Regions from separate parts of the Thalassospira sp. MIT1004 genome, predicted to be linked through region 2. Evidence: riboswitches for the same ligand, from Rfam matches in the RefSeq annotation. Region 2 holds a riboswitch; each other region holds the start of a gene.

Region 1 (9,756 bases), on a different contig from region 2:
TCCATTCGATACCGTTCCTTGCGGGTTCTGCGCCGGGTTAGCCGGTGCAGCGGGGCTTTTAAAGCCTGAATGCTATTGTATGGGCTGGCGATACATCACCATTCCGGCGTGATACAGAACACCGTCTTCGAAATATCCGTCGGCGGTAAAGCCGGTATCATCCCAGTAATCGATATGATTACCGGAAATTTCATAACGTCCCTGATAGGCAGACGGGCGATTGCCGCGCGCCTCGTCATAACGTCCGTTGGCCAGCAATTCCTGACGGATATTGCCATCAGCCGTGACCCACATGCCAACATAGGGATGCGGGTCGTTCGATGTGGTTGTGGACATGACGGTATCCTCCTGTGCGGTGGCGGTGCTGGAAAACAGCATCAGAAGACTGGTGATAGAAGACGCAAACATATGACGTGCCATGCGGGCCTCCTTGGGCGGTACGGATCAATATGCCGATGCGGTCGGGCGCACGATGATCTCGTTGACATCGACGCTTTCGGGCTGGGCGATTGCGTAAAGCACCGACCATGCAATGGAAATCGGGCTGAGTGCGGTTTTGCGCAGTTCACCGAGAAACCCTTTGGCATTGTCATCGGTAATGTCGTTGCCAAGTTCTGTTTCGGTAACGCCCGGCGAAATGGTGGTGACGCGGATATCTCGGCTTTCCTGACGCAGGCCATCGGAAATCGCCCAGACGGCATATTTCGTGGCGCAGTAAACGGCGGCAGTCGGGGATACCAGATGTGCGCCAATGGACGCGGTATTGATGATGTGGCCGCTACCCTGTTCCTTGAACAATGGCAGACCAGCAGCAATGCCATTCAGGACGCCGCGAATATTGACGTCGATCATCTTGTTCCACTCGTCAATTTTCAGTTCGGCAAGCGGCGACAGGGGCATGACACCGGCATTGTTGAAGATCACATCAACGCGGCCATAGGTGTTTTTGGCGAAATAGATCAGTGCTTCGACGTCGTCGGCATCGGTGACATCAACCGCGCGACATGTGGCGGTGCCGCCTTCGGCCTCGATTTCGGCGACGATGGAATGAAGCTTTGCCGTGCGTCGGGCCGCAAGAACGACCTTTGCACCGTTTTCGGCCAGAAGTTTTGCCGTGGCCTCGCCAATCCCGCTGCTGGCACCGGTGATAACGACGACCTTGTTTTCAACATTGTTGGACATAAGCGACATGACATCCTCCTTGTCTGGATCATGGCGCTTACTGTGATTGCAAAGGGCGGCCTGATGAATACACAGAACTCTTGATCAATTGCCTGATTCTCCAGGCAGGGTGAAAACCGCTTTTCAGGATGGTTCTGGTTGCTATAGTTCATATTAGAGAAATAAAGGAGTTTGGTGATGCCTGTGTTTGAAGAGATGTCTGAACTGATTGACAGATACTGCGAAGGCGAAGGTGTTGCCGAGACGCCGGTAAAGGCGGTGCATCTGTATCGTGCGACCGGGCCGTCGATGAAAGTTCCGACAATCTACAAGCCATGCCTTTGCATTATCGCGTCAGGTGCCAAAGAGGTCACTCTGGGCGAGGCGGTTTTCAGTTACGTGCCCGGAAAGTATCTGGTGGCGTCGGTCGACCTGCCGATTGTCGGCTGTGTGACAAATGCCAGTGCAGCACTTCCGTATCGCAGCTTGTCGATTGAACTGGATGGTCAGATGTTGGGTGATCTTGTCACCCAGATTGATCTTCAGGTCGGCTCGGCATCCGAAAGCGATTGCGGGCTTCATGTCGATAACGCCAGCGATACCTTACTGGGTGCCGTGATGCGCCTGTTGCGCCTGTGTGATGAGAAAGACGATATTTCCGTGATGGCGCCGATGCTTCTGCGCGAAGTGCATTATCGCCTGTTGCGCGGCCTTCAGGGGGCCAGGATTGCACAAATCGGAATGGGCGGCAGCAACATGCAGCGCATTTCCAAGATCATCCGTCTGATGAAGGACGATTTTGCAGCACCACTGCGGGTCGATGATCTTGCGGCACAGGCAAATATGAGCCCGTCCTCCTTCCATCATCATTTCAAGCAGGTAACCTCCATGAGCCCGCTTCAGTATCAGAAACGCCTTCGCCTGACGATGGCGCGCCAGATGATGCTGACGGAAATGAAGGATGCGGCGACCGCGGCCTATGAAGTCGGATATGAAAGCGCCTCACAGTTCAGCCGTGAATATGCCCGCATGTTTGGCGCGCCACCGATGCGCGATGTCTCGGCGATCCTTGGGCGACTGGGCGGCGATGGCACGGCGGCTGCGAACGCCTATTGAAAATTGCAATCATTGCGATTTATTCGCAATTGGCTTGACCGGCCTTTGTGACTATGTGACACCGATAGATGTCAGTATCCGATAAGGATAAAGGGAATTCGAAGCCGTCCGTGAAGACGGTTAACCGAAGCTGCCCCCGCAACTGTAGGCGGTGAGTGTTTCCTTCTGAAAGCCACTGGGATATTTCCCGGGAAGGCAGGAAAACACAACGACCCGCGAGCCAGGAGACCTGCTGACATGAATACGACGGACCGGGCGGGGTGCCCCGGAGGATGTCGGTATATGTCACCGTTCCGGGCGGGCTGAAAGCCATTGGACCGCCCTTGGATCCCGGCATTTCCCGCCATTTTTCAGCACTTCAGCCAGTCCCTTGACCATAGTAACTTTGATGTTATGTTATAACATAACATTTATTGGTTTGGTATGTCCGGTCAGGAAATGAAATTCCGGATCGACATATCCATGAAAGGACGCAAAGTGATTGAATTGAACAAAAAGGTTTTTGCAGTCGGGGTGTTTGCTGCAGGACTGGCTTCTTTCGCACAATACGCATCTGCCACGGAATATCCGCTTACACTGGAAAATTGTGGTCGAACCCTGACCTTTGATCAGGCTCCGAACCGTGTCGTATCGCTTGGCCAAAGCAGCACTGAACTGCTTTATCTTCTGGGACTGGCGGACAGGGTGGTCGGAACGGCCGTATGGCTTGGTCCGGTGCAGGAACAGTTTCTCGACGTCAACGCCACCATTCCGCGTCTGGCAGACAACGATCCCAGCTTTGAAAGTGTGGTCGGCCAGAAACCCGATATGGTCGCAACCCAGTTCCAATGGCATATCGGCCCGAATGGCAAGGTCGGAACGATTGACCAGTTTGCTGAACTTTCAATCCCGGTCTATACCGCACCAGCCGATTGCGTCGGTAAGGACAACACCACGGGCGGTGACGGAACGCGGATTGATGCCTTTTCGATGGATCAGATCTATCAGGGGATAGCCGACCTTTCGAAAATCTTCGACGTCGAGGAACGTGGCGCAGATCTGATTGCCGATTTCAAAGCCCGCGAAAAAGCCGCACGTGAAAAAGTCGCCGCCGTCAACGGCAAGGGCATTTCGGCCCTGTTCTGGTTCTCCAGCGCTGAAATCGATGTTGATCCGTTTGTTGCCGGGCAGAAAGGCGCACCGGCCTATGTCATGTCGATCCTTGGTGTGGAAAATGTCATCGACAGTGACGATGAATGGCCCACAGTTGGCTGGGAAACCATCGCACGAACCAATCCCGATATCATTGTGATTGGCAAAATGGATCGTCGTCGTTTTCCGGCCGATGACTGGGAACTTAAAATGCAGTTCCTGAAATCCGATCCGGTAACCCGTCAGATGAATGCGGTCAAAAGCGGAAATATCGTCGTCATGGATGCCCAGTCGATGAACCCGACCATGCGGACAATCGAGGGCATTGAAACGCTGGCCAAGGCAATCGAGGCGTTCGAGGCAACCCAGTGATCGGGCCAGTGATCAAACCAGTGATCGGTAACGTCATTTCCAGCCCCGTTTTCATGAAACGCATCAGCGTGGCATTTGCCGCGCTGATGTTGCTGGCTGCGGTCCTGGCGGTTGCCGCATCGGTGGGTGAAACAGCAATCCCGGTGGGTACGGTGATCGATACGATTGCCAATCATTTATGGGATGCCGGTCATCCGGTGGATGCGATTGATGCCGGTATTGTCTGGAACTATCGGCTGAGCCGCGCGATTGTTGCTGCAAGTTGCGGGGCGGCTTTGGCCGTTTCCGGCGCGGTCCTGCAGGCGCTTTTGCGCAACAGTCTTGCCGATCCCTATCTGCTGGGCATTTCAGCCGGGGCATCGACCGGTGCGGTCAGTGTCGTGATCCTTGGTCTTGGGGCCGGGATGCTTTCCCTGTCACTTGGCGCATTTATCGGCGCGGTGGCGGCATTCGCCTTTGTGACCCTTCTGGCATTACAGGCCGGGCGCGGCACGGGGGCGATCATTCTGGCAGGGATTGCCGGATCGCAGATGTTTAACGCACTTACATCCTTCATTGTCACCAAATCGGCCAGTGCCGAGCAGGCGCGCGGCATCATGTTCTGGCTTCTGGGCAATCTTAGCGGCGTGCGCTGGCCCGATGTGTGGCTGGCTTTACCCGTGGCTCTTGTCGGGCTTGTCGTGTGTCTTTGGCATGCACGCGCACTTGATGCCTTTACGTTTGGTCGTGAATCCGCCGCATCGCTTGGTGTGCCGGTCAGGCGGGTTTATGCGATCCTGATTGTCGCAGCCGCGATGATGACCGCGGTAATGGTCAGTATTGTTGGTTCCATCGGTTTTGTCGGGCTCGTGATCCCGCATGCCGCGCGCTTTTTTGTCGGAACGCGTCATGGGCTGCTATTACCGCTATCGGCATTGATTGGCGCACTGTTTCTGGTCTGTGCCGATGTCATCTCACGCGTGATCGTTCCGGGGCAGGTTTTGCCAATCGGGGTGATTACCGCCCTTGTCGGGGCCCCGGTCTTTGCCCTGATCCTGTGTCACGGAAGGATTTTGCGATGAGTTTGGAACTGCGCGATATCGTCTGGTCTGCCGGTTTTCGCAAGATCATCAAAAATGTCTCCCTCCGGGTGGAACCGGGCGAGTTTCTGGGCCTGATCGGGCCGAATGGATCGGGCAAAACCAGTTTGATGTCGGTTTTGGCCGGTATTCGTCCACCTGATCAGGGGCGTGCGATGCTGGCAGGGCAGGACATGAAAAAGCATGGTCGTCGCAAACTGGCCCGACAGATCGGTTTTGTCGAACAGCAGGCCGATACCACCGACCGCCTGACCGCGCGCGAGGCGGTGGCACTGGGACGCACACCTTATCTCAGCATGCTGTCGCCTTGGTCGGAACGCGATGATGCGATTGTGGAACGTGCGCTCGGCGATGTTGACATGACCCATCTGGCCGACCGGTTCTGGCATACGCTTTCGGGCGGTGAAAAGCAGCGGGTTCATATCGCGCGCGCACTGGCGCAGGAACCAAAATTCCTTCTGCTGGATGAACCGACAAACCATCTGGATATCCGTCATCAGCTTGGATTGCTGGAACTGGTGCATGAATTACCGGTGACCGTGGTGGCGGCCTTGCACGATCTGAACCATGCCGCGATGTATTGCGACCGGATTGCCATGATGCGTGACGGGGAACTGGTGGGGATCGGCAGTCCTGCCGATATTCTGACGACCCAAAATCTGCGTGATGTGTTCGGTGTGGATGCCACCATCGAACATGGCCCGAACGGGCAATGTGCAGTGCGCTATCACGCAGGCATGAAAAAAGACCGGGCTGCATGACCCGGTCTTTTTCAAGTTGAATGTTTATTTCTGTTCGCGGGCAATCGCGCGCCAGCCGATATCACGACGGCAAAAACCACCCGGCCAGTTAATGGCGTCAACCGCTTCATAGGCGCGTTTCTGTGCCTCGGTCACCGACGTGCCGCGTGCGGTAACGCCAAGAACACGCCCCCCCGTCGCGGTCAGTTTGTCACCATCCATTTTCGTGCCCGCATGCAGGACCTTGACCTTGTCCATCGCATCCGCATCGGCAACATTTCTGATCTCGGTGCCTTTGTCGTAGCTGCCCGGATACCCCTTGGCGGCCATGACAACGACCATGGCGGTTTCGTCATGCCATTCGGGTTTGACCTTATCGAGTTCGCCGCTTGCCGCCCCATCAAGAATATCAATCACATCCGATTTCAGGCGCGTCATCAGAACCTGGCATTCCGGATCGCCAAAACGGATGTTGTATTCGATCAGTTTCGGGTTGCCCGCATCATCGATCATCAGACCGGCAAACAGGACCCCTTTGAAAGGATGGCCTTCGGCGGCCATGCCCTTGACGGTCGGAACAATGATCTGTTCCATGACCTTGTCTTCAACCGATTTGGTGAAAACCGGGGCGGGGGAATAGGCCCCCATACCGCCAGTATTCGGGCCGGTATCGCCTTCGCCCACAGCCTTGTGATCTTGCGCGGCAATTAGCGGAATGACGTTTTCACCATCGCAGACGGCAAAGAAGGATGCTTCTTCGCCGGTCATGAATTCCTCGATCACCAGTTCCGCACCGGCATCGCCGAATTTGCCACCGACCATGCATTCGTCAATTGCGGCAAGGGCTTCGTCAACTGTCTGGCAAATCGTCACACCCTTGCCCGCGGCAAGGCCGTCGGTCTTAACGACAATCGGCGCACCGTGCTTTTCAACAAAGGCCCGCGCATCGTCGGGCGTGGTGAAACGGCCATAGGCCGCAGACGGGACGCCAAACTTTGCCACCATGTCCTTCATGAAACCCTTGGAGCCTTCAAGCTGTGCCGCCGCTTTTGAACAGCCAAACGATTTGATGCCAACCGCATCCAGCGCGTCTACAAGGCCCGCGACCAGCGGGGCCTCGGGGCCGACAACAACCAGATCGACCGCATTGTCGTTGGCAAATTTCACAAGGCCGTCAATGTCGCTATCTGAAATGGCGACACATTCTGCTGAATCGGCAATCCCGGCATTGCCCGGCGCACACCAAAGTTTGGTCAGCCGCGGGCTTTTGGCAATTGCCCAGCACAATGCATGTTCACGTCCGCCACCGCCAACGACCAGAACCTTCATGATTTTAACCTCGATTACGTGTCCGACTGCTTGATGGTCCAGACGGGATGAACTAGGCTTGCACCCCATCCCGCTTGAAAATTTATGCGGGCTTTTAGCATAAAGTGCCCTTGATGACGCAAGATTTGTTCGACCCGTTCGCCCCCATGCCCGAAGAACCCGCGAAACCGGGAAATCTACCGGAATTTTCGGTCTCTGATCTTTCCAGCGCGCTTAAACGCACGGTCGAGGATGCGTTTTCGTTTGTGCGTGTGCGCGGCGAGATTTCCGGCTTCAAGCGCGCAAGCAGCGGTCACATGTATCTGGCACTCAAAGACGATCAGGCGGTGCTGGACGGTGTTTGCTGGCGCGGGCAGGCATCCAAACTTGGCATCGCACCCGAAGACGGCATGGAAGTCATTGTAACCGGCCGATTGACGACATTTCCCGGCCGGTCGAAATACCAGATTGTCATCGAAACGATGGAGGTTGCCGGCGAAGGCGCACTCCTGAAACTTCTGGAAGAACGCAAAAAGAAACTTGCTGCCGAAGGACTGTTTGATGCGGATCGCAAAAAGCCGATCCCGTTCCTGCCCGATGTCATCGGGATTGTAACATCCCCGACCGGGGCGGTGATCCGCGATATCATGCATCGGCTGCGCGAACGTTTCCCGCGCCGGGTTCTGTTATGGCCCGTATTGGTACAGGGAACCGGTGCCGCCGAACAGGTCGCGCAGGCCGTGCGCGGTTTCAATGATCTTTTGCCCTATGGCAATATTCCGCGTCCCGACGTCCTGATTGTTGCGCGCGGTGGCGGGTCGTTGGAAGACCTTTGGGCATTTAACGAGGAAATCATTGCCCGCGCGGTGGCGGAATCCGACATTCCGGTGATTTCCGCAGTCGGTCATGAAACCGATACCACCCTGATTGATTTTGTGTCTGACCTGCGTGCGCCTACTCCGACGGGGGCCGCGGAAAAGGCCGTTCCGGTGCGGCTTGATCTGATCGGTCAGGTCGAGGAAGACGGCCTTCGTCTGACGCAGGCGGTCCGTCGGCTTGGTGTGGAAAAACGCACAGCCCTTGAAAGCCTTGCGCGTGGTCTTGGCGATCCGCGCCGGATGCTTGAAGAACGCAGCCAGACCCTTGATAACTGGGCCGATCGGCTACCACGTGCCGCAGGCAGTGTCTTGCAGCAGGCGCGTGCGCGTCTGAACGAAGCCGGGGCACGGCTGGTCAGTCCGCGCGAACAGCTTTCGGAAAAACGCGGACGGTTGGAAAATGCTGGTCTGCGGCTGGATGGTGCGATCAAATCCGCCATCCAGATGCAAAAGGCACGTCTTGATCAGGCTGCCGCCGGACTTCGCCCGGCAAATGCCAGACGCGATATCGCACGCGACCGCAAACAGATCGGCGATCTGGCTGGTCGGATGCAGGCGGCGGTTAAAAATATCCTGAACCGCGAAACCGAAGGACTGGCGCGCTATGACCGTCTTCTGGAAAGCTATTCCTATCGCAATGTTCTGAAACGCGGCTTTGCCGTTGTGCGCGGTGTCGATGAAGGATTGATCGGCAGGGCGTCGGACCTGATTGCCGGGCAAGGTTACATTCTGGAAATGCAGGATGGACGTGCGGATGTGACAGCGGGGGCGTCTTCGTCTTCGTCTGGCACACCGGGCCCAGTATCGGCACAATCAGTATCGGCACAATCGGGATCGGATGATCCTGCGTCGGCACCGGCTGCCACGGTTGCGCCGAAATCGGCTGCCAAACCGAAACCTGCCCGGAAAAAAGATCCGGTCCCAAAGGATGACGACAGGCAAGGGAGCCTTCTGTAATGCGTTTCGCAATGAAGATGTTTTTGGCGGCAACCGGTTTGATGGCGTCATGCGTTGGTGCAATCGCGGCCGAGCCAACCTATGAGGGCCAGTTTGTTCAGGGCGGCATCGTGTTCGGTCAGACCGAACCCGGAAGCAGCATCCTTCTGGATGGCAAGGCGATTGATACGATTGGCCCGGACGGGGCGTTTATCCTTGGCTTCCCCCGCGATTACGAGGGCCCGGCCAAGCTGACTTTGCGCAAGGCAGACGGGGCTGTCGAAGAATATGCCTATGACATCGGGGATCGCGAATTTGATATCCAGCGCATTGATGGCCTGCCGCCCAAGATGGTGACGCCGGACCCGGAGGTCATGGAACGGATCAGGGATGATTCGCGTCAGGCCCGCGAAGCACGTGTCGAACGATTTACCCAGGAATTTTACAAGAACGGCTTTATCTGGCCGGTTCTCGGCCCGATCAGCGGTATATACGGATCGCAACGCATCTTGAATGGTGAACCGCGTGCCCCGCATTGGGGGATAGACATTGCCGTTCCCACCGGCACACAGGTCGTGGCCCCGGCCGACGGGATTGTGACGCTGGCGCATCCCGATATGTATTTTTCCGGGGCGACCCTGTTTATTGATCACGGGCTTGGCATGGTTTCGGCGTTTTTGCATCTGTCGGAAATCGATGTGAAAGTCGGCGATGTCGTTCGGCAGGGTGATCCGATTGCCAAGGTCGGGGCAAGTGGCCGGGCAACCGGGCCGCATCTGGATTGGCGGATCAATGTCGGGGATGCCCGTGTTGACGCCGCCCTTCTTGTGCCGCCGATGGAAGACGCACAAAAGGCCGCGAAGGTGAAGGCCAGCAATTGATGACGGATAAACAATAAGGAATATCTGCCATGAAAAAGCACGGAGCCGTCGCCGCAGGACATGATGTCACCGCACGCGCGGCTGCCGATGTGCTTGAGGCGGGCGGCAATGCCTTTGATGCGGTAACTGCGGCCATGTGGGCGGCCTGTGTGGC
Region 2 (9,756 bases):
CACGCCATATCTGGCGTTCAACACCTTGCAGGTAACGCCAGTAAATCCGGACCTTGGCATCAATTTTAATGGTTGTTTGATCCGGCCCCGGCAGATGGCGCGCAAGTTCGTCCAGGTCATCACGGAATTCTTCAATACTGACCGGTGCATGAACGCCGTGAAACCGTTCACGCAGGTCAAGAACCGAACGGATCGCACCGCGGGCCGGGCGATAACGGCCCTGGCCGTGCAAATCGGCACGTAACCAGTCAGGAAGGTCGGCATCAGCAAGCAGGAAATCGACAATTTTTGCATGTCCGGCATGAACCGGCAGAGGGGTCCGCAGATAGTCAGGCAAACGAACGTGTTTCGTTCTTTCCATAGTGGCCTCCTAACTCTGTTGCCGATCCGTCTTGTGCGGTTATCGGCTCGATAGGTGTGCCCCGTCCCTCAACCAATAGATTAACACTTGGTTAAAAGAGATATGGTGCGAAAACGAAACGTTTCAACCGCCCGGTTTGTTCCGACCATCCATTTCAACGGTAAAATTCTCGTGATTTACGATAACGTCTAAGGCCCGGTTATGCCGCGCCATTCCCCATCAGATCGACTGATACGGAATTCCGGCGCGGCTGCCAAAGGCCACGATCAATCGCCTCGCGCAGACGATTGCGGATATCAGAAAGTGCGTCGGGATTGTAATCCCTGATAAAATCACGCACATCCGTATCATCGAGATACGCATCATAAACCAGATCAAAATGATGATCCGCAACACAGCGCGCCGTTGCGGCAAAGGCAAACAGGTAATCCACCGTCGCCGCCATCTCAAATGCGCCCTTGTAACCATGGCGCATTACGCCTTTGATCCATTTCGGATTGACCACGCGTGCCCGGACAACACGGGCGATTTCTTCTTCCAATGTGCGGATTTTCGGGCTTTCCGGGCGGGAATGGTCGCTGTGATAAACCGTCGGCTGTTTGCCGGACAGATGCCGAACTGCCGATGTCATTCCGCCTTCGAACTGATAATAATCATCGGAATCCAGCAAATCATGTTCGCGGTTGTCCTGATTATGGACAATCGCATCAACCCGCGACAGCCGTGTTTCAAACATATCACGCGCGGCTTCACCTTCCGCCCCGTTGCCATAGGCATAACTGCCCCACGCCAGATAGGCATCCGCCAGATCGGCCTCGTCCTCCCAAAGCTCTTCGTCGATCATCGCCTGTAATCCCGCGCCATAGGCACCGGGCTTGGCACCAAACACGCGAAATGCCGCCTGTTTTCTGGCCTGATCAGGACTGGCCCCGGCGTCACACAGCTTTGCCGTTTCTGCCGCCACCCGAACCGCAATCGGGTTCATATCGGGCGCTTCATCCGCCTGTTCGGCCACCGCACGCACCGCGCTGTCAAACAGGTCAATCAGACCCGGGAACGCATCGCGGAAAAACCCCGATATGCGCAACGTCACATCAACGCGCGGTCGCCCCAGCAGAGATGCTGGCATAATCTCGAACCCGGTCACACGGCGCGATGCGCTGTCCCATGTTGGCCGTACACCCATCAGGGCAAGCGCCTGGGCAATGTCATCACCGCCAGTGCGCATATTGCTGGTGCCCCAAACCGAAAGACCAAGGGCCGCGGGCCATTCACCATGATCCTGCACATGCCGTTCCAGTAACAATTCGGCTGATTTCCACCCCAATTGCCATGCCGCCGGGGTCGGGATCGTGCGCGTATCGACCGAATAGAAATTCCGCCCGGTCGGTAAAACATCTGGCCGCCCGCGCGTTGGCGCCCCCGATGGCCCCGGTTCGACAAACTTGCCCGCAAGACCGCGCAGCAATCCGGCAATCTCTGCCTCGCCACAGGTTGTCACCGCCGGACGAATAGATATTTCGATATCGGAAAGAACTTCAATTGTCCGCTGCCATGCCTGATCCGCGACCACCTCCCCACGTACCAGATCACGCGCCAAAAGCTCGATCCGCTCCACCGTATCGCCCATGGTACGCCACGCACCAACGTCATATTGCGCAAGAATTTCGGGCCTAATTCCTGGCCAGAATTCGGCAAAGGCACAATCAAGCGGATCAAAATCGGGATCACCAAGGATATCGGCGGCCAAGGCCCGATGAAGTGACGCCTTCGACCCCTCGCTCGCCCCGCGCGGCAATCTTGCCAGTGCGACCAGAAGATCGGTCAAAAGATCGCCTTCCGGTGCCTTACCAAAGATATGCAGACCATCGCGGATCTGAAGTTCCTTCAACTCGCACAGATAGTTATCAAGCTTGGCAAGCGCGCTTTCCTCGTCCTCGTCCGGCTCAATCCCGCAATCGCGGTCAAGCCCGATGCGAATAGCAAGCTCAAGGATGTCACGCTTCAGGATGATCAATCTGCGTGGATCAACTGCTGCTGCGTCGTAATATTCATCAACTAGCGCCTCAAGATCCTTAAGGGGTCCGTAACTCTCTGCTCGCGTCAAAGGCGGGGTCAGATGATCAAGGATCACCGCCTGTGCACGGCGCTTGGCTTGTGTGCCTTCACCCGGATCATTGACGATAAAGGGATAGAAATGCGGTGTCGGGCCAAACACGGCTTCGGGGAAGCATTCTTCCGACAGCGCTAATGACTTGCCCGGCAGCCATTCCATATTGCCGTGTTTGCCGAAATGAATGACTGCCTGTGCCCCGAAATGATGGCGCAGCCAGATATAAAACGCGAAATAGTTATGCGGCGGCACCAGATCGGGCGAATGATAGCTTTCAAGCGGATCGATATTGTATCCGCGTGCCGGTTGCAGCCCAACTACAACATTGCCCATCGGCAGGATCGAAAGGGCAATCGCCGACCGATCTGGCAGATAAAACGGATCACTTTCCGGCTCTCCCCAGGCATCCGTTACCTGCTGACGGATGCGTGCGGGCAGGGCGGCAAATGCCGCGCGATAATCGGCAACCGGGATCGTCACACGAACGGTGCGATCCGCCAGCGACTTGAAATCATTCGTCGGTCCGGCCTTGACCGCTGCGATCAGGTCATCGCCATTTTCCGGCAGCTCATTAATCCTGTACCCGGCATCCTTCATCGCCCGAAGGGTTTCAATCATCCCGGCCGGTGTATCAAGCCCCACACCATTGCCAAGGCGCGCATCCTTGTTGGGATAATTGGCCATGATCATCGCAACTTTGCGCACCGGGGCATCCGTCTTGCGCAATTTGACCCAATTGGCCGCCAGTTCGGCAACAAACGCCACCCGATCGCGCACCGGGATATATTTGACCAGATCAATCTGCGTCAGGGCATCCTTGCCCGCCGATCCCTTGAACGACACGGCGCGCGATAAAATACGGCCATCCACTTCGGGAAGTGCGACATTCATCGCAATATCCCGCGCGGCAAGGCCGTTCACCCCATCCCGCCACGATGCTTCACCACCGCCAGATAGCACCACCTGGAAAACCGGTGCATCGACAACATCAAACGGCCCATCTTTTCGTTCCACACCCGGAACGGAAAGAGAGAAGCCGGTGGTGTTCAGGATCAAATCCGCACGTGTTGACCCCAGCCATTCTTCAACCAAGGCCGCCGCAACCGGGTCTTTGAGGCTGGCAACAAAAACAGGCAATGGATTGAGGCTATTACCCAACAACTCCTCAACCAGCGCATCAATTACATCCAGATTACCAGCCTGAATTAATGCACGGTAGAAGATGATCGAGACAACAGTATGATTTTGTTTCCAATTCTGTTCAATTTCTTCGAGATTTGCGGTGATTTTCCCCGGCCAATAAAGGCCTGCCTTGACCAAGGGTGCCGCCGGCTTCCAGTCCCAACTGACAGACGGGTTCAATTTTTCATATATAAGACGCAGTAAATGTTCAGCATTTCCCGGACCACCTTCGATCAGGTAACGCCAGATTTGCTGATACGTTGCACCCTTTACCGTCGATAACGACAACAGTTCCGCATCGGGTTGATCGTCACCTGGCAACAGTACCAACGGCACGTCGTTGCGACGGGCCAGTTCGACCAGCTGTTCGATCCCGTATTCCCAATATCCCCGACCGCCCAGAATGCGCACGATGATGAATTTGGCATCGGCCAGAACATCGTCGACATAAAGATCGACCGACATGTTGTGGCCCAACTGCAAAAGGCTTGCCAATCGCAGCGATGGTGTCACATCACCAAATGCCGAAGTCAATCGCGCCTGCGCCCCCGCCAGACAGGCAAGCTCGGACTCTGCCGCCGACAGGATAACGACATCGCCCGGGCTTTGCCCCAGATCGACGGCTTCGCTTCCATCGGTAACAAGTCCAGGCTGGGCGGCAAGCAGATGCATCGGAAATGTCCGTTTCTTTTATCGTGTGCTGGTTCAAGATCATCCGCCCGCACAACGTTGTCGACCGGATGATCTTACAATTTCAAAACGTCACGATGCCTTGATTGCCGCTTCGATGGCACCGCGATCCAAGCCATGCAAGCCGATCACCACCAGTTCCGACCGGCGCGTTTCGGTTTCGGCCCACGGCCGGTCGAAATAACGCTGGAACCTCTCACCAACGCCCTGAACAACCTGGCGCATCGGCTTGCCGGGAATATCAAGAAAACCCTTGATCCGTAGGACATCGAACTGACGCACGACATCAATCAGGCGTTTTTCAAGTACGGCCGCATCGTCAACCGCGTCAAGTGACACGACAAAGCTTTCAAAATCGTCGTGGTCATGTTCGTGACCATCGTCATGATGTGAGGGGCGGCTATCAAGATCGTCTTCGGCCGCCGCTCCAAGTCCCAGCAAAACAGCATTTTCGACCTTCGAATGCGCGGTCGCGATGATCTTGACCGATGGGCGTTTCAGCTCGGCCCGGATATCTGCCTCTACCTTGGCAATTTCGGCAGCGCTCAGCAAATCGGTTTTGTTCAGAACCACCATATCCGCACAATGAAGCTGCTCTTCAAACAGTTCCTCAAGCGGGCTTTCATGATCAAGATTATCATCAGCCTCACGTTGGGCCTGAACCGCATGATGATCATGGGCAAACAGACCGTCGCGCAATGCCGCCCCGTCCAGAACAGCCACCACACCATCTACCGTGACCCGTGAACGGATTTCCGGCCAGTTGAACGCCTTGACCAACGGTTTTGGCAATGCCAGTCCTGACGTTTCGATAACGATATGATCAGGCGGCGTGTCGCGATCAATCAGGCCCTTGATGGTCGGCAGGAAATCATCGGCCACCGTGCAACAGATGCAACCGTTTGCAAGTTCGACAACGTCGTCCTCGGCACAACCCGATATGCCACATCCATTAATCACCTCGCGGTCCACGCCCAGATCACCAAATTCGTTGATGATCAGCGCAATCCGCTTACCCCCGGCATTTTCCAGCATATTGCGGATCATCGTGGTTTTGCCTGCACCAAGAAAACCGGTGATCACTGTTGCCGGAATTTTTCCAAGCTGTGCCATATTCAATTACCCTTAAATCTATGAATTCTGATCTATTTAACCGACATCGGAATGCCCGCAACCACAAGCGTCACCTGATTGGCAAGCTCGGCAATCCGTTGATGCAATCGTCCGGCATGATCACGAAAGCTGCGCGCCATGGCATTTTCCGGCACAATCCCGAAACCAACCTCGTTCGAAACCAGAAGAACTGGGATATCCAGCCCCGGCAAAAGGTCGCAAAGCCGGTCAAACTCGGCCCCGATATCGCGATCTTCCAGCATCAGATTGGTCAGCCAAAGCGTCAGGCAATCGACCAGAACCGGTTTACTGCCGTCGTGATTGCAGGCAGACAGGACAGCGCAAAGATCAAGCGGTTCCTCAATCGTTTGCCACATTTCGCCGCGCGATGATTTGTGAAGTTCGATGCGATTTGCCATTTCCTCGTCCCATGCACGACCGGTCGCGACATAAATACCGCCGCCTGCATGGTTGATCCGGTTTTCAGCAAACCGGCTTTTGCCCGATCTGGCACCGCCAAGGATCAGATGGATCCCGGCAAGCTGGCTGCTATCAGCCATATTCTGGGTCATACCCACTTTCCTTCGCCTTGACCTCCCACCGAGGCCGGATTGCGTTACCCCATATCCTTACGAACAGGAATACCGATGGCTGGTTTCCTGGCTGCGGGCATGAAAGCAATCCGCCTTCCCGGCATGTTGTCTGCAAATCAACATTACCGGTGGCTTGTGACATCACATCACCCGGATCACCCAACCCGTTACAGTTGCGGGGGCAGCACCGGCATCACACCGGTTTCCCATCACCAAACGGCAGCGCCGAACCTAGCAGCTTTACCCCCACGACCAAAGCCCAAACTCCGACCTAGCCATAAGGTCAGTATTTGTAAGAATTGACTGCTTGTCGGCGGTTATTCTTTAGGAGAACATAATTTTGTCACGATGGATCAGAGCCGACAAAAGCCGCCCGCGTGACCGCCGGACATTACAAAACAAACAAAGTCCGGATGCCGAAACCGCAAAGGGTTTCGGAAAAACTTCTTGGGGTTAATTGGAAATTTGCTGATCAAATGGCAATTCATGAACAAATTCAACGAATTCGGAATCTGAAATCAACAACCTGGCAGACCGTATCACGCGAAGACATGTGGCGCGGGCTGCTGGATAGATTGAGCTATAATGATCAATCCTTTCCCGAATTCCTGCAACATCATGCTGTAAATGGTGAAATATCATTGGCGCGTCGTGATGTTCGAAACATTTATGCCAGCCGCCCGACCTGTGGTGTTGTCGCGACCATCATTTGGTCGCATGCGCGTGGCATCCGCGTAAATGCGCTTTCTCTTCTGGTCCGTGACCTGACGAAACTCGTAGAATTGTTCGAAAATGACGATTTCGACGAAGATCAAATGTCACTGCTTCTGGGCCAGCCCGGGATATCCATCCCGACCGCCAGCAAAATGCTTTCAGCCTGTGGCAAGAAATACAAAGGCAAACCCGCCGCCATCATCGACGACACGATCATTCAGGTTATCGAAGCACCGGAATTTGCATCCGACTTTACGGAAATCAACGAGCTTCGCGGCAAATCGCGCAGTCGGCCTATTCCCTACTACGAAGCCTATCTTGACGATGTCGCGTCAATCTGTGGCAGATACGATGTCTCTGCCGATATGGTAGATCGCTTTTTGTCGGAATATGCACTTGTCGATGCGCAGGAAACCGATCAACGGAAATCCGCCTGAAAACTGATACCCTGTGTGGCATGTCATTCAAGCCCAACAGGGTATCGGCAACTGCACAGCCCCCTTTAATCAGTAACGCAGATTAACCCCGGTCACCCGCCAGCCCGGTTGATCGACGCCGGTTATATGTTCGATCCGGGTCACGCCAAGCGTATCGATATGAAATGATAAGGCCGCCTCAAGCGACAGACCAAGCGCATTGGCAAGGGCCGCGCGCACCGTCCCGCCGTGAATAACGGCCACAATATCGCGCCCGGCCCAATATCTTGTCAGCCGGTCAAATATTGGCCCAACCCGTTCGACAACGTCGCTGAAACTTTCCCCATTCGGAGGATGCTGGCGCGCGAAATCGGTCCAGAAACGGGTGGTTTCCCCTTTGGGCAGATCATTCCAGTGTTTCTTTTCCCATGCGCCAAAATGCTGTTCGGCAAAGCCGGTTTCACGCGTCGGCAGGATGTTTTCATCCATCAGCTCAAGAAGTTTAAGCGCGGTATCAAGCGTGCGCGAAAGGTGGCTCGTAATCCAGACCGCGTCGTTTGGCAAATGGCGCGACAGGGCGCGCAATGCCTTTTCATCGGTAAGATCAACCGGCATGTCGCTTCGGCCATAGACAAGCCGTTCCGGGTTGAGAACCGGCGCATGGCGAACAAGCCACCAACGGGTTGTCACTGCTTTGTCCATTCTTCCCCCAAGGAAAAATGCGGTCGAAAAATACGACCCGGGTTTGGGCTCCGTTTTAAACGGTCCTTTTCATGATCTTATCATCAGGCAATCTGAAGTATCGCGATAAATGCAATACCGACAAGCAGCTCGGAGATGATTTGAGTCATGCCCAGCACATCGCCAGTATGGCCGCCAATCTGATGCCGGGCGATCCATCCGACAACCGATGCCCCGACCATCATGGCTATCAGACACATGAACGCGGTCACCGCACCCGCAACAATCACCACCAGAACCAAGGCGATGGCAATACCCGCGCTCACCACTTTGATGTCGGGTCGTCCGGCACTTTTGCCAAGACCATCTTCACGAGCCGGATCAAACACATAGGTCACAATCGGCATCGCCGCGCGCGATAGTGTCGCCATCACAATCAGGATGGCGGCCATGCTGCCACTTTCACCCGCAGCATCCAGAAGGGCGATGCGCATCGCTAGGCATAAAACAAGCGCAACAACACCATAAGTGCCGATCCGGCTGTCGCGCATGATTTCAAGCTTGCGTTGACGGTCCAATCCACCGCCAAATCCGTCGGCACAATCGGCAATGCCATCCTCATGCATCGCCCCAGTCAACGCGATCAGGGTAAAAGTCGCGACAATGGCCGTAATCATGACATTGCCGGTCAGAATCTCGATGACGTAGGCCGGAATGATCGCAATCCCGGCCATGAACAACCCAACCAGCGGCCAGCACCAAACTGATCGTGCCATCGCATGCGCGCTGAAGTCACATGGAATGAAAACCGGTATCCGGCTTAGCAGGGCAAGAGCACGCCAAAAATCAGCAAGCATCCCCTTGGGGGGGGCTTCAGGCTCAGGTTCTGATTCAGATCCGGTTTCTGGCTGTTTGGCATCAACTTGATCATCATCAAGGTTTTGCAAATTCATTCCGGTTTGATTATGATCATTGTTCACGGGTGTGTTCCGATATTCGAACTGGCATTTTGCACGCAATCAGACTAATCATGGGCGCGACAGAAGCCAAGCAGAAGACGCTTTGCATCCTTGTCCGCCAGCCGGAGATTTTCCATGTTCGATCCCAAGCATCCCCCCCAAAGTCTTGATGAAATCCGCACCCTTATGGCCCAATTGCCCGGTGTCGATGCAGAGTCACAGGCAGCCGTAAGTACGCGCGAGCCACAATTGACCAAGCCCGCAGGCGCGCTCGGCAGGATGGAAGATATCAGCCTTTGGCTGGCAGGGTGGCAAGGAAATTCACGACCGAACATGACACGCCCGCGTGTCACGGTCTTTGCCGGAAGCCACGGCGTCTGTGCACAGGGCGTGTCGGCATTCCCGGTCGAGGTCAACCAGCAGATGGTTGAAAACTTCATCAATGGCGGTGCGGCAATCAACCAGATCTGCAAAACGGTTGACGCGGAACTGCGCGTGATGGAAGTCGCCCTTGAAATCCCGACCAACGATTTCTCGCAAGAACCCGCCATGGATGACGAAGGCTGCGCCGAAGCAATGGCCTTTGGCATGAGCGCCATCGAAAAGGGGATTGACCTTTTTGTGCCCGGTGAAATGGGGATCGGCAATACCACCTCGGCCGCCGCCATTGCCTATGCCCTGTTTGGCGGTGAAGCCGCCGACTGGACCGGACGCGGCACCGGCATCGACGATGAAACGCTTAAACGCAAAACACGCGTGGTCGGGGATGCCATCATCCTGCACAAAAATCAGTTCCATGATGCATTCGACGTTCTGCGCTGTGTCGGCGGACGCGAAATTGCCGCGATGGCCGGTGCCATTCTGGCCGCACGTTACCAACGGGTACCGGTTCTTCTTGATGGATATGTTTCCTGTGCAGCCGCGGCAATCCTTG
Region 3 (9,756 bases), on a different contig from region 2:
ACTGGGTCATTGCAATGGCCGTTGCCGCACCGGCGACCAGAAGAAGGCCAGCGACGGCAAGCGCGATTTTACTGCCTTTGTTCTGTGTCATTTGTCTGTGTCCCTTTGCATGGTCAAACTTGATTTGCTCATGATTTCTGATTCTGTCGGACGCGGTTATCTCCGTGCTCCGTTGGAAACCAAGTTACAGACGCATTGCGCAGGAAAAAGGGACCAATTGTGCTCTTTTCGGGGGCGTTCCGGCAAGAAAAGGCCGCAATTGTCCCCAAATGCCGGAATTCGGCATCAGAATTTCATGAATGCATCCCAAGGTAACCGTTTGCGCCGGGTTGCCGAGACGGATGGTTTGGCGTATGTACGGCGCAACCCCATACTCGACGGAGATACGGCCCGATGACAGATCGCGTGCTGATTATTGATTTTGGATCGCAGGTCACCCAGCTGATTGCACGCCGCGTGCGCGAAAGCGGTGTCTATAGCGAAATCCACCCCTTCAACAATGTCTCGGATGCTTTCCTTGACGAATACGCGCCCAAGGCCGTGATCCTGTCTGGTGGTCCGGCATCGGTCCATTGGGACAAGGCACCCTCGGCTCCGGCAAAGGTCTTTGAACTTGGCGTGCCGGTGCTTGGCATCTGCTATGGTCAGCAGACCATGGTCAATCAGCTTGGCGGCAAGGTCGCAACGTCCGATCACCGCGAATTCGGTCGTGCCTTTGTCGATGTGATCGAAGACTGTGCACTGTTCACCGGCATCTGGGCCGAAGGTGCACGCGAACAGGTCTGGATGAGCCACGGCGACCGCGTCGATGCCCTTCCTGACGGGTTCCGCGTTGTTGGTAAATCCGAAGGCGCACCATTTGCTGCCATCGCCAATGACGACAAGAAATTCTATGCCGTCCAGTTCCACCCCGAAGTGGTCCACACCCCGCATGGTGCGCAGCTGCTTAAAAACTTCACGCATGGTGTTGCCGGTTGCTCTGGCGACTGGACGATGAACGCTTATAAAGACGACGCCATTGCCAAAATCCGCAAACAGGTCGGCGATGGCAAGGTCATTTGCGGTCTTTCAGGCGGTGTTGACAGCTCCGTCACCGCGGTTCTGATCCACGAAGCGATTGGCGATCAGCTGACCTGCGTGTTCGTTGATCATGGTTTCATGCGCTCGGGCGAGGCCGATCAGGTGGTCACCCTGTTCCGTGACCATTACAACATTCCGCTGGTCCATGTTGATGCCTCGGAAACCTTCATTGGTGCGATCGAAGGCGAAATCGATCCGGAAACCAAACGCAAAACCATTGGTCGCCTGTTCATCGAAGTCTTCGAAGAAGAGGCTAGGAAAATCGGCGGTGCTGATTTCCTTGCTCAGGGGACCCTTTACCCGGACGTCATCGAAAGCGTGTCTTTCACCGGCGGCCCGTCGGTCACCATCAAGTCACACCACAATGTCGGCGGCCTTCCGGAACGCATGAACATGCAACTGGTCGAACCGCTGCGTGAACTGTTCAAGGACGAAGTCCGTGACCTTGGTCGTGAACTGGGCCTGCCCGACAGCTTTGTTGGCCGTCACCCGTTTCCTGGCCCGGGCCTTGCCATCCGTATCCCCGGCCAGCCGATCACGCGCGAAAAGCTCGATATCCTGCGCAAGGCCGATGCGATCTATCTCGAAGAAATCCGTAATGCCGGTCTCTATGACGCCATCTGGCAGGCCTTCGCTGTGCTGCTTCCGGTCCGTACCGTTGGCGTGATGGGCGATGGTCGCACCTATGATTATGCCTGTGCGCTGCGCGCGGTCACCTCGACCGACGGCATGACCGCCGACTTCTTCGCCTTCCCGCCGGAACTCCTTGGCCGCATCGCCAACCGGATCATCAACGAGGTCAACGGTATCAACCGCGTCACTTATGACTACACCTCGAAACCACCGGGAACGATCGAGTGGGAATAAGCTTTCCGATCACCAGAAACAACAAACGGCGCGTCCATTGGGCGCGCCGTTTTTACTTCTTGCTGAATCTATCTTGATAGGAAGTAAGAGGTTATAACTAATACTTTATCTGCTTGTGCTAACTACGTCAGGAAAATAGGGATGACTTTCGGCCCTGTTGTTTTGGATCTTCTTGAGACAGTTTTGACAGAAAGTTGGGAATTTCACGACCAGTTAGACAAGTTTGTCATCCGGTCTGGCGTTCCAAGGAAATGGCTCGACGATGCGAGGTCAAGAGCTGAGCAAAGAGCACAAAACTCTCGGCGAGAATATGAGCGAGCACCAAAAAGGTTTGTTGTGCAAGAGCTTCTGGAACTTGCGCAAGGGCAAAAGGATTCAGGGCAGAAAGCTATTAGCAATCTCGTTTCTTTTGCTGTGAAACTTGATGAAAGTGGATTCCCAGTCCGAGCGAAAGAGGCATTGAGTGGATTACGAGAACAGTTTGAGATCGCGCAATCGATTAGAAAAGAAAATGAAAAAGCAGAGCAACGGAGGAAAGAAGAAGGCATACAAAGAAAGAAAGACCAAAAATACGAGCAGAAAGAGGCAACCAGAGCAGAGATTTTGAATGAATTTAACTTGCTAGTGGTAGAAGAAAACTCTCAGAAAAGAGGTTATGCGCTAGAACAGTTACTAAAAAAATTATTTGAGTTGGAGGGGCTTTCGCCACGGGGGTCCTTCCGCAATAAAGGTGAGCAAATTGATGGTAGTTTTGAATGGCAAGGCCATACCATTGTTCTTGAGGCAAAATGGGTATCCTCACCTGTCTCTGGAGCGGAGTTTGGAGCTTTCATCTCGAAAATTAGCGGTAAAAGTGCAAATACGCGTGGATTGTACGTTTCAGTGAATGGTTACTCGACCGAAGCTCTTGAGGGTCTCCAAACAAAAGGCGAGTTAAGATTTGTAAGTATCGATGGGGCCCATTTGTATCGCGCGTTACAGCCAGGTCAGAGCCTAAGTGCAATTTTGCGTTTGGTCTGGCGTCATGCAGATGAGACTGGAAGTTCTTACTTGCCAGTAAGCAATATTTAGTTGAATCACTGATTTTCAATAGTTGGCCATTGGCCCATCCGAGCCGCAATCCCCTGTCGAATTGCATGCATTCGATAGCACCTGCTGAACGCTTCGCTGCCAGTTAAAGGTCAGGCAGGAAGATAGCGACAGGGTCGCAAGTAGTGCGGCGATAAGGGCAAGGTGGCGCATGGTGGCCCCCCGTTTCCTTTGGATGGTTCAGGCCAGTATCAGACGACGACATTATACCAGAACCCGGTCGCAATGTCGTCGGCGCAGAGTTTACAGGGCGAAGCCCGCAATCAGATCTTTTTGACGAATTCGGATTTAAGCTTCATCGGGCCAAATCCGTCGATCTTGCAATCGATATTGTGGTCGCCTTCGACAAGGCGGATATTTTTGACCTTGGTGCCGACCTTAAGCGGTTGAGACGCGCCCTTGACCTTCAGATCCTTGATGATCGAAACCGTATCGCCGTCAACAAGCACATTGCCATTGGCATCCTTGTATTCGGTTTCGTCTCCGCCCGTTGCGGTTTGCTGCGACCATTCATGGGCGCATTCCGGGCAAATCAGCAATTCGCCATCTTCGTAGGTATAGGGCGACTGGCATTTGGGGCAGGGGGGTAACGTGCTCACGGCAGATCCTTGGGTAAAAGCGTTAAGTCATGACCCTACCCGTTCCGGTTTGGCCGCCTATCTCGTAACGCCCGAAACCCGACTTGTCGAGAGTTTGCGCCGACAATTACGACCAGAATAATTGCAAGGCAAAGACAAGCATCGCAAACAGGCTGACAAAATAGGCAATGGATCGCACGCCATTGATCCCCGGAACGCGCGTGATTCCGGCAAAATAGAACCCGGTATGGGCAAGGCGGGCGATGGTAAAGACAACCGCGCAAGCCACGGTGACAGTGTTTGAAATACCGATGGCGTGCGCGACCAGAACGATGATCGCAAACGGCACCAGATTTTCCAGATGGTTCTGATGGGCACGAAGGCCGCGGGCGGCCAAGCCCTGCCGTTCGGGCAGGTTGTCGCGATTGCCCATCAGGCGTTTGCCACCGACCTGCCTGCCATAGGACCAGTTGTAAACCCACGGAAATGCAAGGCAGAAAAGAGCATTGAGGACGAGAAGGGCAAATTCGATTGGCAAGGAAATACCTTTGAGTGGTGGCGTTTCCCTGCCATACGCAGGAAGAAGGGAAAGCGATCACACTTTTGTGCAATGAAGCTTGCGCATTCAGCCAAAGGTGATCGCCTGTAATTGCTTATTCTTCGGCAGCCTTGCGAAGGGCCGGAAGCCCGACACCAGCCGTTTCAAACCCGCCATCGGCGGCGATCACCTGACCGGTAACGTAGCTCGCTTTGTCGGAGCATAGAAACGCAATCACTTCGGCGATTTCGCGTTCGCTGCCATACCGGCCAAGCGGCATGGCATCAAGATAGGCTGATATGATTTCCGGCGAATGGACAGCCATGGCAAGCTTGGTCTTGACCGGGCCGGGGCAGACGCAATTGGCTCGAACACCAAAATCACCAAGCTCGATCGCCTGTTGTTTTGTCAGATGAATGACAGCGGCCTTCGATGTGCCATAGGCCACCCGGAGGGTTGATGCCCGAAGCCCGGAAATCGAGCCGATATTGACAATCGCACCCTTGGTCTGCTTGAGCGCTGGGATTGCCGCCTGCGAAACAAGAAAGACCCCATCAAGGTTGGTTTCCATGATCCGGCGCCACGCGCTGAAATCAGTTTCATGGATCGGCAGGAAATCGGCAACCCCGGCATTATTGACGACCGCATCAATCTGTCCGAACTCGGTCAGGACCTCGTCGATCATCAGATCGACCTGTTCGGGGATCGATACGTCATATTCAAATGCCTTGGCATTTGCGATATCGCGACATGCGCTGCGAAGTTCCGCGCTGTCGCGGTCAATCATCGCAACCTGCCAGCCCTGTTCGATAAAAAGATGTGTGGTGGCGAGTCCGATGCCGCGTGCGGCACCTGTTACGAGGGCAACCTTGTTTTCCATTCACGTCTTCCCTGATAACAGCCGTTAAACAGGCTGCTTTGTTTCTTATGAAGGACGCCCCGTGTTAACCGGGCCGTCATGATCACAAGAGCTTACAGGTCGTCGGCAACGAATTCCAGAAGATCACCGGGTTGGCAATCAAGTTCCCGGCAAATTGCGGCAAGTGTTTCAAACCTGACCCCGCGCACCTTGCCCGATTTCAGAAGCGACAGGTTCTGTTCGCTCACCCCGATCCGCGCGGCGAGGTCCTTGGACTTCATCTTTCGCAGGGCAAGCATCACGTCAAGCCGGACAATGATCGCCATCAGACGAAGCTCCTGTTCTCGTCCTCGATCCGGGTGGCTTCTCCCAATACCCAAGCAATCACCAAAAGCAACCCGCCCAGAAACAGGGTGCTGGCCTCGGCATCGCTGAGCCCGATAGACAGCATCCTTTCGCCTTCAGGGCGGGTTATGGTTGCCAGTACGGATGTCAGTGCGCCTGAAAGCGGCTTGATCAGGGTTTGCGCCATAAGGGCCACGGAAAATGCTTTCAGATGGGCAATCGGGGCAGGCTGGAAAATATGGTTTTCGGCAAAGGACAGGAACATCTTGCGCAATCGCCAAAGCCCATAGGCCATAACAAGTGTCGGCAGCATCATCGATGCCATCACGGCATATTTCTGCCATCCGGAAAGGGCGCGCAATTCTTCAATGCTGATGGTCATCTGGCTGGCGCTGGTATCAACCCAGCCATCGACATGCCATATCAGCGGCACGAGACAGATTTCGAAAACAACGCCGATAAGGCACACCCAGCCAAGAATGCGGCTGACGGTGCGGACATTTTTCAGGGTGTCGGACATGACGGGGCTCCATTCGGAAACAATCGGGGGACATTTTAATGACGAATCAAATTCATTAATTAAAGTAAAACATGAATTTTTTATCGAAATGAGTCAATCCGGATTTTTGTCCGTAGTCGCGCTTTGATCGTCAGGCGGGCGATGCCCGGCCAAAATTCAGACAAAAAAAATGCAGCCGGGGCGGTTGAAACACCCGGCTGCAGGAGGAATGGCGGGGAGGGGAGGAAAACCCGCCAGGGAAGAGAGGGAGACGAAAAAGTCTGGCTGCTTCCAGCGCGGCGTCGTTAATGCCGTTTGGAAGAGATCATCGCGTCCCACGCACCTTGCAAACGTTGTTTGGCTTCACGAAAACGCTGCAGGGATTCTTGCGGGATATCACCGCTATGATCCTTGATCTCGCTCCAGGCGGCATCCATGTCATCCCACGCTTGAACAACCTCGCTTGGCAATTGTTCAAGCCCGGCTTCGGATTCCTTGCAATGTGCAGCAAGGCCGAACTCCCAATCCTTGAATTCCTGATGGAGCTTGGCGTGCTCCGGAAGGGGACGGGCTGTCATGGGAGCCTCCTTTTGCTTTTCCAGACAGGTTCAATCTGGCGTGTAATCATGTCATCGATTTGCAATGAAAAGGCGATTTTGGGGCATTTGGGTTGCCGGACCTGAAACCGGTCATTTACCCACCATGTTGTCCCATGCCTTTTCAAGCTTTGCAGTTGCCTTGTGGAATTGCTGCGCGGTGGCGTTGCTTGCGCTTTCACCCTCGGATTTAAGCTTTTCCCAAGCCTCGTTCATTTCGTCATATGGGCCGGAAACTTCCTTGGGCAGGTTGCCGACCTGCATGTTGTTGTCCTTGCAATAACCGGCAACATTCTTTTCCCAGCTATCGCGCGACTGCTGCAGATTAAAAAGATCAAGTGCAGTTTGCTCTTGCATCGCTGTTTCTCCTCGGTTTCAGGGGCACATTTGATGGTGTCTTGTCCATGAAACGCCTCCTCATGGCCGGGGTTCCATGGCAACCGCGATCAAGTCCCCTTGCCAAGTCATTCAGGGCATGGAAAATAGGGGCATGTCACAAAGCAAAACAAATTCCCGCAAAGTCGAAATTGCCCCGACGCGTCCCGTGATCGCCCGGGATGAAAACGGCGACGATTGTCAGGAATGCGATACAGCCGCACGTCTTGGCCTTTCCACCGAACAGGGGGAAGCCGTAACGCGTGACGCGTCGCGTGCGACTGGTCATAACCTGTCGCTGCCCGATATCGAGGCGGCGGCAAAAATCTTTGCGCTTTTGGGGGATGCCGGGCGGTTGCAGCTTGTTCTGCGCTGCATGGAAAAACCGCAAACCGTCGGCGAACTGGCCGAGGCATCAGGTATGTCACAATCGCTTACCAGTCATCATCTGCGTCAGTTGCGCGATCAGCGCATTCTGGCATCGGAACGAAACGGGCGTCATATCTTCTATCAGATTGATGACGAACATATTTCCCGTGTTGTTCGGGACGTCTTTGCCCACGTCACGCACGATTAGGCCTTCTGCCCCGGGGTTTGGGGGCGGATCGACAATCGGGCGAATATGTTCGACGAATGATCACCCGGCCTGCGTGGTTTTCACATTGCACTTGCGCCAAATTACCGTCATAAACGAATGGCTTGGTTTTTCCCGCTCTGCTCGGGGTTGGGAAACGAAGAGGGAATTTGGAAAGCCGTCTGTTTTACGGCCAAAGCCAAAGCCGCCCCCGCGACTGTATGCGACGAGTGCCCGCCATCATACCACTTGCGAAAGCAGGGAAGGTCGGCGACGCATGATGACCCGCAAGCCAGGAGACCTGCCAGGCATGGACCCGAACCGACTGTCGGGTGTGACAGCAAAGGAGATTTCTATGACCACGCAGACCGCGGCATTTGCCGCTTCGAAAAAATCCGTTCTTCTGCCGATCCTTGCCTGCGCCGTTTTTGGCCTTGCCGTTGTATTTGTCACCGGCCACGTTCAGGCGGACCTGCTTCATGACGCGGCACACGATGTGCGCCACGCGACCGGCTTCCCCTGCCACTAAGTCATGTTCACACGCATAGTAACCAGCGCGTTGTTCGCTGGTGCTGCAGCGGGGCTTATTGCGGCCCTGCTACAGCTGTATTTTGTGCAGCCCGTTTTGCTGCATGCGGAGCTGTATGAAACCGGTGCCCTTGTGCATTTCGGCGGTGACGCGGTTAGCGCGCATCAGGATGTCGGTGGCATTGATCCGCTACGTGACGGGCTAAGCGTCCTGTTCACGATGCTGGTCTATACCGGGTATGCACTTATACTGGTGGCGGCCATGGCCTTTGCCGAAAACCGTGGTCATGTGGTGGCGGCGCGCAATGGCATCATCTGGGGCATTGCCGGTTTTGTCATCGTGCATTTTGCACCGGGTTTCACCTTGGCGCCAGAGGTGCCCGGTGTTGCCGCGGCCGATGTCTATGAACGGCAAATCTGGTGGTTTGCGACGGTGGCAACCGCGGCACTTGCGGTTTGGCTGATCGCCTTTGGTCGGAACTGGCTCGCGTGGGCGGCGGCGGTTGTTCTGCTTTTGGCGCCGCATGTTATCGGTGCACCTGAACCCGATCAGTTCACCGGTCCTGTGCCGACCGAACTTGGCGCGCTGTTTGCTGCGCGTGCCTTTGGTATCGGGGCGGTGGCCTGGGTATTGACCGGCTTGTTTGCCGGGCATTTCTGGCGGCGTGAAGCCGACCGGGAAGCGTAAACGCAATCGATCAGGCGCGGTATATTCCGCGCCTGTTTTCTTTCATTGATTTGTCTGGATAAACGAAATGTCACGTTCACTTGCCCTTTTTGGGATCGGGCTTGTTTTTGGCGGCGGGATTGGCTTTCTGGTCGCGGCGGGAAATGGCATCACCCTTGACGGTCATGATCATTCTGATCCGCAGGCGCACGGCGGAAGTACGCATGATGACACACATGGCGCGATGAATTTGACCGGTGCCCATGCCAGCCATGATGCCACCATTTCCCTGCCCGATGCCGTTGATGTGCCAAGATTTGATGTTGCCATTGCGCCCGATCCGGTCAGTGGCTGGAACCTGCATCTTTTGGTGCAGAATTTCCGTTTTGCCCCCGAACATGCCAGCAGTCCCCATATCCCGGGCGAGGGGCATGCCCATGTCTATGTTAACGGCACCAAGATTGCCCGCCTGTATGGCCCGTGGCTTCATATCGCAGATCTTCCGGCGGGCGATAACGAGGTCACGGTCACGCTGACGGCCAATGATCACAGCCAGCTTGCTGTTGGCGATAAACCGTTGCGTAAGACCATGAGAGTTTCGGTTAAACCTTAATCAAAGTGCTGGAATACGGGCCTTAAGGCAAAATCGAAGACGTCCGCAGCCGCGTGCGTCTTCGATCCATCCATCCGGGGCGTTCAGATATTCCCGGCAGGTGGCAATGATATCGTCAATGTCGTGACGCGCCGATAATCCGGCAAAAAGATAACTTGCCCGTCCGGCTCCCTGAAGCGCAACCGATGTCGGGTCGCTGCATGATCCCATGCAGTCAACCTGCGTGATTTCAAACGTTTCGGGCAATTCCGCCTGATCAAGTGCCGTGCCTAACTGCCGCGCAAAACCATCCGCATCGACAAAATCCACCTTTGAGGCCGGATCAGCATCGGGTGCTGGCTGGCAGGTTTTGCAAATGACAATACGGGGCATAGGGCGGTTGGCCTTGGTTCTTAAATCGGGTGGTCACTATGGCCGCAGTGCTGGCGTAATTCATCAACTTTTTCGGGGCGTCGGGCATTGTGTGTGATAACATTCAAATCATGATTTGAATGTTCTTGACTCCACAACATATGAATTGTTATTTGAATATAACGCATGAATATAAA

Evidence for each region. Region 2 has a riboswitch for cobalamin ahead of cobU (bifunctional adenosylcobinamide kinase/adenosylcobinamide-phosphate guanylyltransferase). Riboswitches for the same ligand answer to the same signal wherever they lie in the genome.
Region 1: linked by a shared signal. The riboswitch ahead of BC440_RS01290 (ABC transporter substrate-binding protein) and the one ahead of cobU (bifunctional adenosylcobinamide kinase/adenosylcobinamide-phosphate guanylyltransferase) in region 2 are both predicted to bind cobalamin.
Region 3: linked by a shared signal. The riboswitch ahead of BC440_RS14560 (CbtB domain-containing protein) and the one ahead of cobU (bifunctional adenosylcobinamide kinase/adenosylcobinamide-phosphate guanylyltransferase) in region 2 are both predicted to bind cobalamin.

What each region holds. Positions count from the first base shown of each region.
Region 1 is NZ_MCAO01000002.1:113,028-122,783, reverse strand. It holds gene BC440_RS01305 (Atu4866 domain-containing protein) at 73-420, opposite strand; gene BC440_RS01300 (SDR family oxidoreductase) at 445-1,182, opposite strand; gene BC440_RS01295 (AraC family transcriptional regulator) at 1,360-2,277, shown strand; cobalamin riboswitch at 2,333-2,529, shown strand; gene BC440_RS01290 (ABC transporter substrate-binding protein) at 2,740-3,780, shown strand; gene BC440_RS01285 (iron ABC transporter permease) at 3,789-4,841, shown strand; gene BC440_RS01280 (ABC transporter ATP-binding protein) at 4,838-5,620, shown strand; gene purD (phosphoribosylamine--glycine ligase) at 5,645-6,928, opposite strand; gene xseA (exodeoxyribonuclease VII large subunit) at 7,042-8,742, shown strand; gene BC440_RS01265 (M23 family metallopeptidase) at 8,742-9,602, shown strand; gene BC440_RS01260 (gamma-glutamyltransferase) at 9,632-9,756, shown strand, end outside.
Region 2 is NZ_MCAO01000033.1:475,080-484,835, reverse strand. It holds gene BC440_RS13815 (hypothetical protein) at 1-361, opposite strand, end outside; gene cobN (cobaltochelatase subunit CobN) at 561-4,328, opposite strand; gene cobW (cobalamin biosynthesis protein CobW) at 4,419-5,459, opposite strand; gene cobU (bifunctional adenosylcobinamide kinase/adenosylcobinamide-phosphate guanylyltransferase) at 5,492-6,031, opposite strand; cobalamin riboswitch at 6,091-6,315, opposite strand; gene BC440_RS13795 (hypothetical protein) at 6,628-7,203, shown strand; gene BC440_RS13790 (histidine phosphatase family protein) at 7,273-7,884, opposite strand; gene cobS (adenosylcobinamide-GDP ribazoletransferase) at 7,968-8,720, opposite strand; gene cobT (nicotinate-nucleotide--dimethylbenzimidazole phosphoribosyltransferase) at 8,958-9,756, shown strand, end outside.
Region 3 is NZ_MCAO01000042.1:107,958-117,713, forward strand. It holds gene BC440_RS14505 (hypothetical protein) at 1-91, opposite strand, end outside; gene guaA (glutamine-hydrolyzing GMP synthase) at 394-1,947, shown strand; gene BC440_RS22440 (restriction endonuclease) at 2,089-3,018, shown strand; gene BC440_RS23185 (hypothetical protein) at 3,034-3,189, opposite strand; gene BC440_RS14520 (zinc ribbon domain-containing protein YjdM) at 3,300-3,635, opposite strand; gene BC440_RS14525 (MAPEG family protein) at 3,742-4,152, opposite strand; gene BC440_RS14530 (SDR family NAD(P)-dependent oxidoreductase) at 4,268-5,032, opposite strand; gene BC440_RS14535 (helix-turn-helix transcriptional regulator) at 5,125-5,337, opposite strand; gene BC440_RS14540 (DUF2975 domain-containing protein) at 5,337-5,876, opposite strand; gene BC440_RS14545 (hypothetical protein) at 6,161-6,433, opposite strand; gene BC440_RS14550 (hypothetical protein) at 6,545-6,808, opposite strand; gene BC440_RS14555 (metalloregulator ArsR/SmtB family transcription factor) at 6,942-7,403, shown strand; cobalamin riboswitch at 7,510-7,724, shown strand; gene BC440_RS14560 (CbtB domain-containing protein) at 7,756-7,929, shown strand; gene BC440_RS14565 (CbtA family protein) at 7,933-8,616, shown strand; gene BC440_RS14570 (hypothetical protein) at 8,684-9,208, shown strand; gene BC440_RS14575 (DUF1636 domain-containing protein) at 9,209-9,580, opposite strand.